One region of the Microbacterium sp. Root553 genome, then DNA from elsewhere that is predicted to be linked to it. Evidence: riboswitches for the same ligand, from Rfam matches in the RefSeq annotation. Region 1 holds a riboswitch; the other holds the start of a gene.
The links. Region 1 has a riboswitch for thiamine pyrophosphate ahead of ASD43_RS06725 (ECF transporter S component). Riboswitches for the same ligand answer to the same signal wherever they lie in the genome.
Positions count from the first base shown of each region.

Region 2: it holds a riboswitch for thiamine pyrophosphate, as region 1 does, so the genes downstream of both, thiM (hydroxyethylthiazole kinase) here and ASD43_RS06725 (ECF transporter S component) in region 1, are expected to answer to the same signal.

Region 1 covers NZ_LMFY01000001.1:1,443,781-1,450,031, forward strand. Annotated here, with positions in the region: gene ASD43_RS06710 (ABC transporter ATP-binding protein) at 1-191, shown strand, start outside; gene ASD43_RS06715 (ABC transporter ATP-binding protein) at 188-2,431, shown strand; gene ASD43_RS06720 (D-alanyl-D-alanine carboxypeptidase family protein) at 2,516-4,138, opposite strand; TPP riboswitch at 4,221-4,330, shown strand; gene ASD43_RS06725 (ECF transporter S component) at 4,324-4,992, shown strand; gene ASD43_RS06730 (ABC transporter ATP-binding protein) at 4,989-6,251, shown strand, end outside.
Region 2 covers NZ_LMFY01000003.1:221,610-227,860, reverse strand. Annotated here, with positions in the region: gene argC (N-acetyl-gamma-glutamyl-phosphate reductase) at 1-513, opposite strand, end outside; gene ASD43_RS16760 (bifunctional hydroxymethylpyrimidine kinase/phosphomethylpyrimidine kinase) at 793-2,943, opposite strand; gene thiM (hydroxyethylthiazole kinase) at 2,940-3,788, opposite strand; TPP riboswitch at 3,779-3,872, opposite strand; gene ASD43_RS16750 (NAD-dependent epimerase/dehydratase family protein) at 3,896-4,858, opposite strand; gene ASD43_RS16745 (DUF402 domain-containing protein) at 4,923-5,639, opposite strand; gene pheT (phenylalanine--tRNA ligase subunit beta) at 5,735-6,251, opposite strand, start outside.

The sequences.
Region 1 (6,251 bases):
CGCTGTGGCGCGAACTGCCCCATGTCACGAAGATCGTGGTCGCTCAGCGAGTGTCCTCCATCACGGATGCGGACCGCATCGTCGTGCTCGAGGGAGGCACCATGGTCGGCGTCGGCACGCACGAGGAACTGCTCGAGACGAGCACGACCTATCGGGAGATCGTCGAGTCGCAGCTGGGGGTGGACGCATGAGCGAGCAGAACACGCCGAAGACCCGACGTGGTCGCGCCGCCGCCGAGACGGACGTCGCGCAGCCGGCCGAGCCGGAACTGACCGAGGAAGAGAAGTACGAGGCCGAGCTCGCCGAGAAGGCACGCCAGAACGGCGGCGGCTGGGACAGCGTCGCACCGGGCAAGGCCGACAACTTCGGCAAGAGCTTCAGCCGGATGATCGGTCTGCTCAAGCCGTCCGCCGTGTGGTTCATCCTGGTGTCGATCGCGGGTGCCGTCGGCGTCGTGCTGACGGTGGCCGCCCCCAAGGTGCTCGGCGAGGCGACCAACCTCATCTACAAGGGCTTCATCTCCGTGCAGCTCGCGCAGGCGAACGGAGACTTCCCGGGCTTCCCCGCCGGCACCGCGAAGGACGACGTGGTCGAGGCGCTCCGCCAGGGAGGGCAGGACGACTACGCGAACCAGATCTCGGCCCTCGGCGACTTCCGGGTCGGCGAGGGGGTGGACTTCGAGGCGCTGCGGTGGGTGATCATCGCCGTGCTCGCGATCTACATCGTCGCGGCCTTCCTCAGCTGGATCCAGGGCTACGTCATCAACGTCATCATGGTGCGCACCATGTGGCGCCTGCGCGAGTCGGTCGAAGCGAAGATCAACCGCCTGCCGCTGTCGTACTTCGACAAGGTGCAGCGCGGTGACCTGATCTCGCGCGTGACCAACGACATCGACAACATCACGCAGACCATGCAGCAGTCGCTGTCGGGCGCGATCACCGCCGTGCTGACGGTCGTGGGCGTGCTGGTGCTGATGTTCTCGATCTCCTGGCAGCTCGCTCTCGTCGCCCTCGTCGCGCTGCCTCTCATGGGCGTGATCTTCGGCGTCATCGGTCCGCGATCGCAGAAGGCCTTCGGAACGCAGTGGCGCAAGGTGGGGCGCCTGAACGCCCGCGTCGAGGAGGCGTTCTCGGGACACGCGCTCGTCAAGGTGTTCGGTCGCGAGAAAGACGCCCTCGACAAGTTCAAGGACGAGAACGAGGAGCTGTTCCAGGCGAGCTTCAAGGCGCAGTTCCTCTCCGGCATCATCATGCCGGCGATGACCTTCGTCGGCAGCCTCACCTACGTCGGCATCGCCGTGCTCGGCGGTCTCATGGTCGCGAGCGGCCAGCTGCGTCTCGGCGACGTGCAGGCGTTCATCCAGTACTCGCAGCAGTTCACGCAGCCGCTGTCGGAGCTGGGCGGCATGGCTGCGGTCGTGCAGTCCGGAACCGCATCGGCGGAGCGCGTGTTCGAGCTTCTCGACACCGACGAGCAGGAGGCCGACGAGCCCGATGCGCCGATGCTCGCCGACGGCGAGGGCGTCGTCGAGTTCGAGAACGTCGCGTTCTCGTACACGCCCGATCGTCCGCTGATCACCGACCTGTCGTTCCGCGTCGAGCCCGGCCAGACCGTGGCGATCGTCGGACCGACCGGAGCGGGAAAGACGACGCTGGTCAACCTGATCATGCGGTTCTACGAGCTCGACGGCGGGCGCATCCTCCTCGACGGCCAGGACATCTCCGAGATCACGCGGGACCAGCTGCGCTCGCGCACGGGCATGGTGCTGCAGGATCCGTGGCTGTTCGCGGGCTCCATCCGCGAGAACATCCGGTACGGGCGGTCCACTGCGACCGACGCGGATGTGCTCGAGGCCGCGAAGGCGACGTACGTCGACCGCTTCGTGCACGCCCTCCCCGAGGGATACGACACCGTGCTCGACGAAGACGCCTCCAACGTCTCCGCGGGAGAGCGCCAGCTCATCACGATCGCGCGAGCGTTCGTCGCCCAGCCGTCGATCCTCATCCTCGATGAGGCGACGTCGGCCGTCGACACCCGCACCGAGCTGCTGCTGCAGAACGCGATGGCCGCGCTGCGACAGGGGCGCACGTCGTTCGTGATCGCGCACCGGCTGTCGACGATCCGTGACGCCGATCTCATCCTCGTCATGGAGCACGGAGACATCGTCGAGAAGGGCACGCACGACGAGCTCATCACGGCACAGGGCGCCTACTGGCGGCTGTACCAGTCGCAGTTCGAGCAGGCCGCGACCGACATCGATGCCGAGGACGCGCTCACCGGGACGACTCCGGTGGTCGTGAGCGGCGATGCCGACGATGCGGCGAGTGCCGCGCAGATCGGTGCGTCGGTCGGGGCGCAGGTCCCCACCGCCGAGGCGGCCGCGGCCCAGGCGGTCGTGGAGCGCCCGGATGCCGGAGAGACCACGCACTGACCGCAGACGGCGAACGCCCCACCCGATCATCCGGGTGGGGCGTTCGCTTTCTCGTTCCGCCGCCGAAGCCGCTCGCTGCCGGGGTCAGCGCTGCTCGTCGGCGAGGCCGAAGAGTTCGAGAGGGTGCGTCAGGCGCCACCAGGGACTCGGTCCCTCGACGTCGTCGACGAGGGAGACCGAGGTGGTCACGGTGTTCAGCGGACCGACGCTCGTCGCGGTGCCGATCGCCTCACCCGACTCACGGTTCTCGCCGAGGGTGAATGTCGTGGTCGTCTGCGCGGACGTTCCGTTCCACAGCACGAGTTCGGCGTCGGCATCCGTCACGACATCCGTGGTCGTACCCCATCGGGTCGTGACGGCGCCCACGACCGTGCCCTTCGGGACGGCGGGTGCCTGGCCCGTCAGTGCGGTCTCGATCTGCGAGAACAGGGAGCGCGTCTCCGCCAGCCGCTGTGCATCATCGGTCTGGCCGAGCACGGCGGCATACAGGTGCACCGTCGTGTCGTCGACGGTGATGTCCTTCGCCGTCAGCAGATTCCAGCTGTCGTCGAGCGTGCCGGTCTTCACTCCGACCACTCCCGGGTCTGCGAGCATGCCGTTGGTGTTCACGACGGTTCCGGCTCCGGGCAGATCGACCGACGGGGTGCCCACGATGCCTGCGAACACCGGATTCTGCATCGCGAGTTCGGCGAGCGCCACCAGCGCTTCCGGGGTGGCCGTGTTGCGGGCGTCGAACCCCGAGGGCGTGACGATCGTGATGCCGTCGAGACCCCGATCGCCCAGCCATTGCGTGGCGGCGGAGGTGAACGCCGACTCCGACCCCCAGATCTCGCGGGAGAGACGATCGATGTAGTTGTTCGCGGATCCGAGCAGTGTGCCCTGCAGCATCTGCAGCTCGGTGAGGGTGCCGCCCACCGGCACGTCCAGAGCGGACTGGTCGGAGCGGCGGTAGTCCCAGTAGGCGAGGTTGTCGGCGCGGGTGAAGGCGAACTCGGGACCCTGCTCGCCGACCGCGAGCGGCATCCTGTCGAGCACCATCAGGCTCGAGACGACCTTCGTGACGCTGGCGATCGCGGCCTGGTCGACGGAGGACGACGCGGTGCCGATCCCGGCGATGCCGGCGGCAGCGCTTCCCTGCCCCGGCCACGTCAACGCCGCCGCGGAGGCGGCGACCGGAGCGATCTCCACGGCCCGCACGGTCGGCGCCACCTCGTGCAGCGGCCACAGCAGGGTGGTGCCGGTGTACGCGGCGACGAGTCCGACGAGGATGCCGGCGGGCACCAGCAACCCGGGACGGGCGATCGCCGGGCGCAGGCTCGCGTCGCTCAGCAGCCCGGTCTCAGAGGTCGGATGCGGCGCGGTGTCCAGGGAGCCCGAGGACGTGTGCTCGGCGACGTCGAGCGGGTCGACCCAGGTGAGGGGAGTGCCGCCGCTGCCGGCATCCGCCCACTGCGGCTCGGCATCGACGGCCGCGGCGTGGAGCGTCTCCGCATCGATGATCTCCGCATCGATGATCTCGGCATCGAGCGCCGCAGGGGCGGCGGTCGCAGCATCGGGTGTCTCGGCGTCGACGGTCTCAGCATCCCCGGTCCGAGCATCCCCGGTCTCGGCATCGGCGGTCGCGACAGCACCGGGGGCATCGGTGCCGGGTGCATCGGCGCCGAGGGCGTCGGACGGGGTGGCCTCGGCGGAGTCGGGAGCGGTCACCTCCTCACGGTACCGAACCCGCACGCAGATCAGCGGCGCGGCAACGGAAGCAGACGGGAGTGTCGGCACTGGGTAAGATCGAGAGCACAACCACGGGAGTCCGGCGAGCCGGGCTGAGAGGGAGCGAATCGCGCTTCGACCGTCGAACCTGATCTGGGTCATGCCAGCGCAGGGAGGAGTCACTGATGAGTACATCCACGTCCGGATCCACCACCGGGTCCGCACCCGCATCGGCGTCCGCCGCCTCGGCCTCTCCGGGCCTCGGCCGCCCGGAGCTGTGGCGGTGGCGGGTCGTCGACATCGTCGTCGCCAGCGTCATCGCCGTCGCCTGCGCGCTGATCTTCCTGCTCTGGAACGTCGGGTACGAGGTGCCGAGCAGCATCCTGAAGCCCCTGCTCCCCGGAGTGCAGGGGCTCCTCGCGGGCCCCTGGCTGATCGCCGGCGTGCTCGGGGCACTGATCATCCGCAAGCCGGGTGCGGCGCTCTACACCGAGCTGGTGGCCGCGGTCATCTCGGCCCTCGTCGGCAATGCCTGGGGTCCGCTCACCATCGTGTCGGGCCTCGTGCAGGGTCTCGGAGCCGAGCTCGTCTTCCTCCTCTTCCTGTACGGGGTCTGGCGCCTCCCGGTCGCGATGCTGGCCGGCGCCGGGGCGGGACTCGCCTGCGGCATCAACGACCGCATCCTCTGGTACGCGGGGGCGGACACGCTCTTCACCACCGTCTACATCGTCTCGACCACCATCTCTGGCGCCGTGATCGCCGGGCTCGGAGCCTGGCTGATCGCCCGGGGTCTCGCGGCCACGGGCGCGCTCGGCCGGTTCGCCGCCGGTCGTGAGGTCACCGCACGGGTGTGAGCGCACCCACGACACCCGCCACCCTCGAAGCCCGTGGCTGGGGGTGGCGGTACGCCACGCGACTGCGGTGGGCCGTGCGCGCCGTCGACCTGCGTATCGAACCGGGGGAGCGGGTGCTGCTGCTCGGCTCCTCCGGTGCGGGCAAGTCCACCCTGCTCCAGGGCTTCGGCGGTGTGCTCGGCGGGGCCGACGAGGGCGAGACGCACGGCGCGCTGCTCGTCGACGGTCGTCCGGCGGCCGCAGAACGCGGCCGGGTGGGCATGGTGCTGCAGGACCCCGACTCGCAGACGATCCTCGCGCGGGTCGGTGACGACGTGGCTTTCGGGTGCGAGAACCTCGGCGTTCCCCGTCACGAGATCTGGACCCGTGTGCGGGCGGCGCTGGATGCCGTGCGGCTCGACGTCCCGATGGATCGCTCGACCTCGGCGCTCTCGGGCGGGCAGAAGCAGCGGCTCGCACTCGCCGGCGTGCTCGCGATGCGACCCGGCGCGATCCTGCTCGACGAGCCGACCGCCAATCTCGACCCCCAGGGAGTGCGTGACGTGCGGGATGCCGTGGCCGCGGCGCTCGAGGTCAGCGGCGCGACCCTCGTCGTGATCGAACACCGCATCGACGTCTGGCTGCCGCTGGTCACCCGGGTGATCGTGCTCGGCGCAGACCCCGACGGCACCGTCGTGCTCGCCGACGGCAGCCCGGACGAGGTGCTCGGGGCACGCGGCGCGGAGCTCGCGGCATCCGGGGTCTGGGTGCCGGGGCATCCGCCGATCGCGCCCCCCTCTCCCGCACACGACGCCGGGGAGCGCCTCCTCGAGGCCCGCGGCGTCACCGTCGCCCGGCAGCGCGGCCTGCCCGTCGCCGGTCCGCTCGACCTCGAGGTGCGCGCCGGCGAGGTGCTCGGGGTGACCGGTGCGAACGGCACGGGCAAGTCGACGCTCGGGCTGACCCTCGCAGGCCTGCTCCCGCCGGAGGGCGGCCGCGTCCGCGCTCTTCCCGCCCTGGCTGCAGGCGAGCGGGACGATCCCTTCCGATGGTCGTCGCGCGCGCTGCTCACCCGCATCGCGACCGTGATGCAGACTCCCGAGCATCAGCTGCTCGCGAAGACCGTGCGCGACGAGCTGGCGGTCGGCCCTCGGGCGCTGCGGATGCCGGAGCCCGAGATCACCGCGCGCGTCGACGAGCTGCTCGACCGTCTGCGACTCGCAGCGGTCGCCGGGGCGAATCCGTACACCCTCTCGGGGGGCGAGAAGCGGCGGCTGACC
Region 2 (6,251 bases), on a different contig from region 1:
GCCGGGGTCGATCACTCCCGCCGCGACGCCGGGTGCGAGGCTCAGGCTCACGGTCGACGCGTTGCAGCCGGGGGCTGCGATGCGCGTCGCCGTGCGCAGGGTCTCGCGCTGCTTGGCGCCGCCGACGAGCAGTTCGGGGACGCCGTACGCCCACGGCTCGTGGAAGTCGCCGCCGTAGAACGCATCCCATGATGCGCGCGAGGTCAGGCGGTGGTCGGCTCCGGCGTCGATCACGAGCGGCGTGGCGCCGAGCGCGTCGGTGTACTGACCGGACTGCCCGTGCGGCAGAGCGAGGAAGACGATGTCGTGCCCCGCGAGGATCTCGGGGGTCGTGTCCTGAAGGGTGAGGTGGGCGAGCGAGCGCAGGTGCGGCTGATGCTCGACCAACGGCTGTCCGGCATTCGAATGCGCGGTGACCGTGCGGATCTCGATGTCGGGATGGGACGCGAGGAGGCGCAGGATCTCGCCGCCAGCGTAGCCGGATGCGCCGGAGACGGCGACGGAGTACGTCATGCTTCTACCTTAACGGTCGGACCCCTCGGGGAATTCGAGGGAGCGGTGTCGGGGACCGGGGGCGGCGACACCGGCACTCGACCGCCGTGCACGTGCAGGCAGAAGCGCAGGGTCGCCTAGAGTCGGCGGCCGCTGCGGCGTCGGCGCACGGCGATGACGCTCGGAACGCTCTTCGACTCGCTGCGCGCGCTCAGGAACCGCGTGGCGGGAGCGAAGGCGGCGGCCGAGGACATGCCGCGACGATAGCGCGCTCGTCGCGGCATGCGCAAATCCGCTCCGTCACGGAGAGTCGACAGTGGCTGACGGTGCGGCGAAGAAGGCGAGCTCGTGGGCGCTCGACACCTCGAACGCGCGGAGCATCCGGTCCCGGGTGGCGGGCGCGGCGGTCGCCGCTACGGCCGAGACGAGGGCTATCGCCTCAGCCGTCGCATCCTCGAACGCCGGGTCCGCGTAGGTCGCGAGCCAGGAGGCGTACGGGTGCCGGGGATCCTGCGCGGACTCGCCGAACTCCCCCGCGTGCAGGCGCCGGCCGAGGTCGGTGTAGAGCCAGAAGCACGGCAGGATCGCGGCGACGAGCTCGGCGTAGTCACCGCCGAACGCCACGGAGCGCAGATGGTCGAGGTACGCCACGGTCGCGGGAGCGGGAGCGACCGAGAACACCGCCGCATCCACGCCCTCACCCGGGGTCAGCCACGACGCGTGCAGCTCGAGCTCTCCGATGATCGCCCCCTCGGCGGAACGCGCCCAGAACGCCTGCTCGTGCGGAGTGGGAGCGAGGCGTGAGGCTTCGGCGAGCACGCGGGCGTACTCGCGAAGGTACAGCGCGTCCTGCGCGAGGTAGAACACGAACGGCTCCCGAGCGAGAGTGCCGTCGGCCAGGCCGCGGATGAAGGGGAGCTCGTCGATCCTCGCCCTCACATCGGCCGTGCGCGTCCACCACTCGGCGCGGATCTGCTCCGGCGTCGGTCTCGTCTCGAGCCCGCCGCGCTCCCACAGCCCCGCGAAGTGGCTGACCGGTCCGTGACCACGACCGACGTTCAGCGCCTCGCTCTCGCGCAGCGCCTCGCGCAGCCACGCCCGGGTCGCGGCGACGGCGTCGACGGCCGACTCGCCGCGAGCCAGACGTGTGGCCAGCGCGGACGAGAGCGAGCACCCCGTGCCGTGGGTGTTCGCGGTGCGGATCCGACGGCCCGGGAACTCGCATCGCACTCCCTCTCCGGTGTCCACGAGCGCGTCGGGCACGTCGTCCCCCTCGAGGTGCCCGCCCTTGACCAGGACGGCCGCCCCGATCGCCGTCGACAGATCCTCCGCGGCCGCGAGCGCGTCGTCCCATCCCGAGATCGTCCGCCCGGCCAGCACGGCGAGCTCGCCGAGATTGGGGGTGACGACGTGTGCACGCCGGAGGAGCTCGCGCAATGCCGCCTCGGCATCCCGGTCGAGCAGCCTGTCGCCACTGGTGGCGACCATCACCGGATCGAGGACGACGATCGGCGGCCGAACGGCATCGAGCCAGTCGGCGACCGTGCGGATGACGTCGGCGTTCGCGAGCATCCCGACCTTGACCGCGTCGACGACGATGTCGTCGGAGATCGCGTCGAGCTGCTCGCGCAGGAAGGCAGCGGGCGGCACATGAACGCCCCGCACACCGGTGGTGTTCTGAGCGGTCAGCGCAGTGAGCGCCGCCATGCCGTAACCGCCGTTCGCGGCGATCGACTTGAGGTCCGCCTGGATCCCGGCTCCGCCGGACGGGTCGCTCCCGGCGATGCTGAGCACCCGTGGCGTGCCCGCCGCGCGCCAACGACGTACGAACGCCTCAGCGGTCTCGGCCGGATCCGCAGCCGCGCACAGCGCCGAGACCACGGCGAGGCCGGCCGCACCCGCGCTCCGCAGCCGCTCGGTGTCGTCGATGCCCACCCCTCCTATCGCCACGCACGGGAGCACGGTCGTCTCGACGAGGGCACGGAAGCCCTCGACGCCGAGGGCCGGCGGATGGTCGGGCTTGGTGGCGGTGGGGCGGATGACGCCGACGCCCAGGTAGTCGATCGTGTCGGGCGGCAGCGCGCGCACAGCCTCGAAGTGCTCCCGACTGTTCGCCGTGAGGCCGATGAGCGCCTCGGCGCCCAGAGCTTCTCTCGCGCGCAGCACCGATGCATCGCCCTGCCCGAGATGGATGCCGTCGACCCGCGCACCCTGCTCCCGCGCGGCGATGGCGGCATCCAGGCGGTCATTCACGACCAGAAGTGCCCGACCGTCTATCACGCGCGAGAGCTCGACGAGCTGCGCCGTGGTCTCGGCATCCGTCGCCGTCTTGTCCCGCAGCTGCACGATCCGCACACCCCCGTCGACGGCGCGGCGGACAGTCTCGACGACACCGCGTTCCCCGCAGAGATCCGGGTCCGTGACCAGGTACAGCGAGAGGTCCGCGATCACAGCGCACGCTCCTCGACCCGTGCCGCGTCAGCGATGTCACGCGGCCCCACCGACGCGAGCGCGTCGAGGAGCTCGACCGCGAAGCTGCCGGGGCCCGAGGCCCGTGCGGCGGCGCGCTCCGCCGCGACCGTGTACACCAGGCTCGCCGACGCGACGGCGGTCAGCGGATCGATCCCGACCGTGCGGGCAGTCCCCAGGAAGGCGGCCATCACGGCGCCCAGTGCGCACCCGCCACCGGTGACCCTGGTGAGCAGCTCGTCGCCGTTCGCGATCCGCACGATGCGCCGCCCGTCGGTGATCAGGTCGACGGGTCCCGAGACGGCGACGACCGAACCGTGACGGGCGGCGAGGGCGAGGGCGGCGTCGGAGGCGGCATCGGTGGTGTCGGTGGCATCGACGCCCCGACCCCCGGCGGTGAGCCCTGCGAGTGCGAGGATCTCGGAGGCGTTCCCGCGGATCGCCGTGGGCCGCGAGACGACGAGGTCGTGTGCGAGCGCCGTGCGCACGGGCAGCGAACCGATCGCGACCGGATCGAGAACCCAGGGTGTGCCCGCGGCGACAGCACCGGCGACGGCTTCGAGACTCGCGGCACGTTGCTCGGGAGTCGGGGTTCCGAGGTTGATCAGCGTCCCGGACGCGACTCCCGCGAAGAGCCCCGCCTCGTCGACGATGTCGACCATCGCGGGTGCCGCCCCGAGAGCCAGCAGCACGTTGGCCGTGAACCCGGTGACGACGGTGTTGGTGATGCAGTGGGTCAGCGGTGGCGACCCACGCAGCGCGGACAGCAGTTGGGCGGCCGAGGCCGCCAGGGTCGATTCGGATTCCGGACGCAGACGATCGCTCACCGCGACATCCCTTCGCTAGTACGAACTAGATCAGGTTCGACGGGTCTGTTCTCAGCCGCGGATGCGGCACCCCGTGTCACTGCTCGAAGTCTAGCGACGCCCGGAGATCACCCTCGTCGCTGCAGCAGCTCGATCTCGTCGACACGGGTGAGTCCGGCGCGCCTGTCGCGATCGGTTCCTCGCTCCTGCTCGTCGGCGACGACGGTCGCGATCGTCTCGGCGAGGGGCCGCAGCACACCGCCCGCGGCGCGGTACCGCGTGTTCGCCCGGGTCATGAAACCGGTCATGTCGGTCGGGAGCCAGAGCGGAAGCGATCGCTCCCCCGCCCAGTACGCGACGCCCTTCTCGATCAGCCGCTCGTCGTCGACCGTCACGATCTCGCCACGGTGGTCCGCAGCGCGGCGGAAGGAGGAGAGGACCTCGGCGAGCGGATGAGGGTCGCCCACGGCGTCGACGATCCCGGTCGCGGATGCCGTCGCGACGAACTCCGCCAGGTCGTCGACATCGATCACCTGCGCGTGGCGTGCCTCGGACCTCGGCACCAGCACGGGTCCGTCCTGCGAGCGGAGGAACGCCGCGGCCCAGTAGCCGAAGCGATCGCTCGGGTCGCCCTCGCCCACGATGAGACCGGGCCGCACGATCAGCGCACGCTCTCCCAGGGCGCGCACGGCGTTCTCGGCCGCGACCTTCTGCGCGCCGTACTCGTCGTCACCGGCTTCCGCCGGCGCGTGCACCGGAGCCGACTCGTCCGCACCGACCGTCTCGTCGTCGGCGTACACCGACACCGACGAGATGTAGGTCCACCGGGCCGCCTTGTCGCCCAGCGCGGCCACGGCCCGGTCGACGTGCTCCGCACGCGAGGAGACGTCGATCACGTGATCCCAGTCGCGAGCCGACACGGCGTCGTACGCCGCGGGGTCGTCGCGGTCGGCCAGCACGAGGCTCGCCCCGTCGGGCGACGGCCGCCCACCCCGCGCGAGGCACATCACGGTCGCCCCGTTCATCAGCATCCGTCGGGCGATGCGGCCCGACAGCCAGCCCGTTCCTCCGAGGATCAGCACATCTGTCATGCGCTCATGCCACCAGCATCCGCCGCGCAGGGGAAGGGGCGTCCGCTCAGGGCGGATGCCGCGCTCACCTTCTGCGCAGCTCTCCGATGCCGGAGAGCTCGGGGACCGTCCACGAGGTGTCGGGGCGCCACAGCTGCCACTCGGGATCGAAGGGCCAGTCGCCCGCCCGGAACGACTCGATCGCAGCGGATGCATGGCGCTCGATCTGCGCGGCCTGCTCACCCGTGAGCCGGCCCTGCTCGATGGCGGCCGCCAGCTCGTCCTCGTCCTTGAGGCGCACGCTCCCCTCGGCGTCGATCTGCACGTCGAGGATGTGATCCGACGAGTACGTGTCTCGATCGGTGCGCAGATGCGCGTTCTCGAGGTTCACGTACCAGCCCGCGAAGCGCCAGTGCGACCCCTCCGTCTCGCTCCAGAACAGCCACACCGACCAGGCGGCACCGGCGGGTGCGATGCGCAGGATCCCGTTGCCCCACCACTCCTCCACGATGCGCGTACGAGGGTCGAGCCAGCGGCGGTCCAGCGGCACGGTGCGGATGCGCTCCCCCTCGGTCGTCCCCGGCGTCTCCTGGAGCGTCCCGGGTGCGAGCCAGGCCACCAACCCGCGCTCGTCGTCGCGCACCACGCGCATGGGCGTGATCGTCGACGCGTCGCCCGGCTGCCAGCCGGGCGGGCGATAGTGCCAGTCGATCTGGTCTCCGGGCCGGAGGAACGGTCCCTCGCCCATCGGCCGCGCACCGTCGGGCACCGCGGCGGGAGTGCTGTGAGGGAGGATGCTCATCAGCACACGCTATCGCCGCCCGTTCCGAGAGGCTGAGCGTGCACGAGGCCCGCATCCCCGAGAGGAGGCGGGCCTCGTGCAGTGAGCGCTGCGGATCAGTCGCGCAGGGTCGCACCGAAACGCTCGGACGCCACGGCGACACCGGCGAGCTTCGCCTCGGTCGCCTCCGCGGCGGTCAGCGTGCGGTCATCGGCACGGAAGCGCAGCGCGAACGTGAGGCTCTTCTGCCCGGCCGGGAGGCCGTCGCCGCGGTAGTCGTCGACGAGGCGGATGCCCTCGAGCAGCGATCCTGCCCCCTCGGCCAACGCCTCGCGCACCTCGCCCGCGGCGACGCCCGCGTCGATCACCAGGGACACGTCCTGGGTGGCGGCAGGGAACGTCGACAACGATGCCGCCACGGCACGAGGCGTCGCGAGCGTGAGGATGCCGTCGAGATCGAGTTCGAGCACCGTGGCTCGCCCCGGCAGGTCGGCCGCGGCCGAGACGTCGGGGTGCAGCTCGCCGATGTATCCGACCTCGACGCCCGCGACCGACAGCACGCCGGTACGCCCCGGGTGCAGAGCGGCGCGACGCCCCTGCGCGACATCGATGTCGACCCCGGCGGCGGCACCG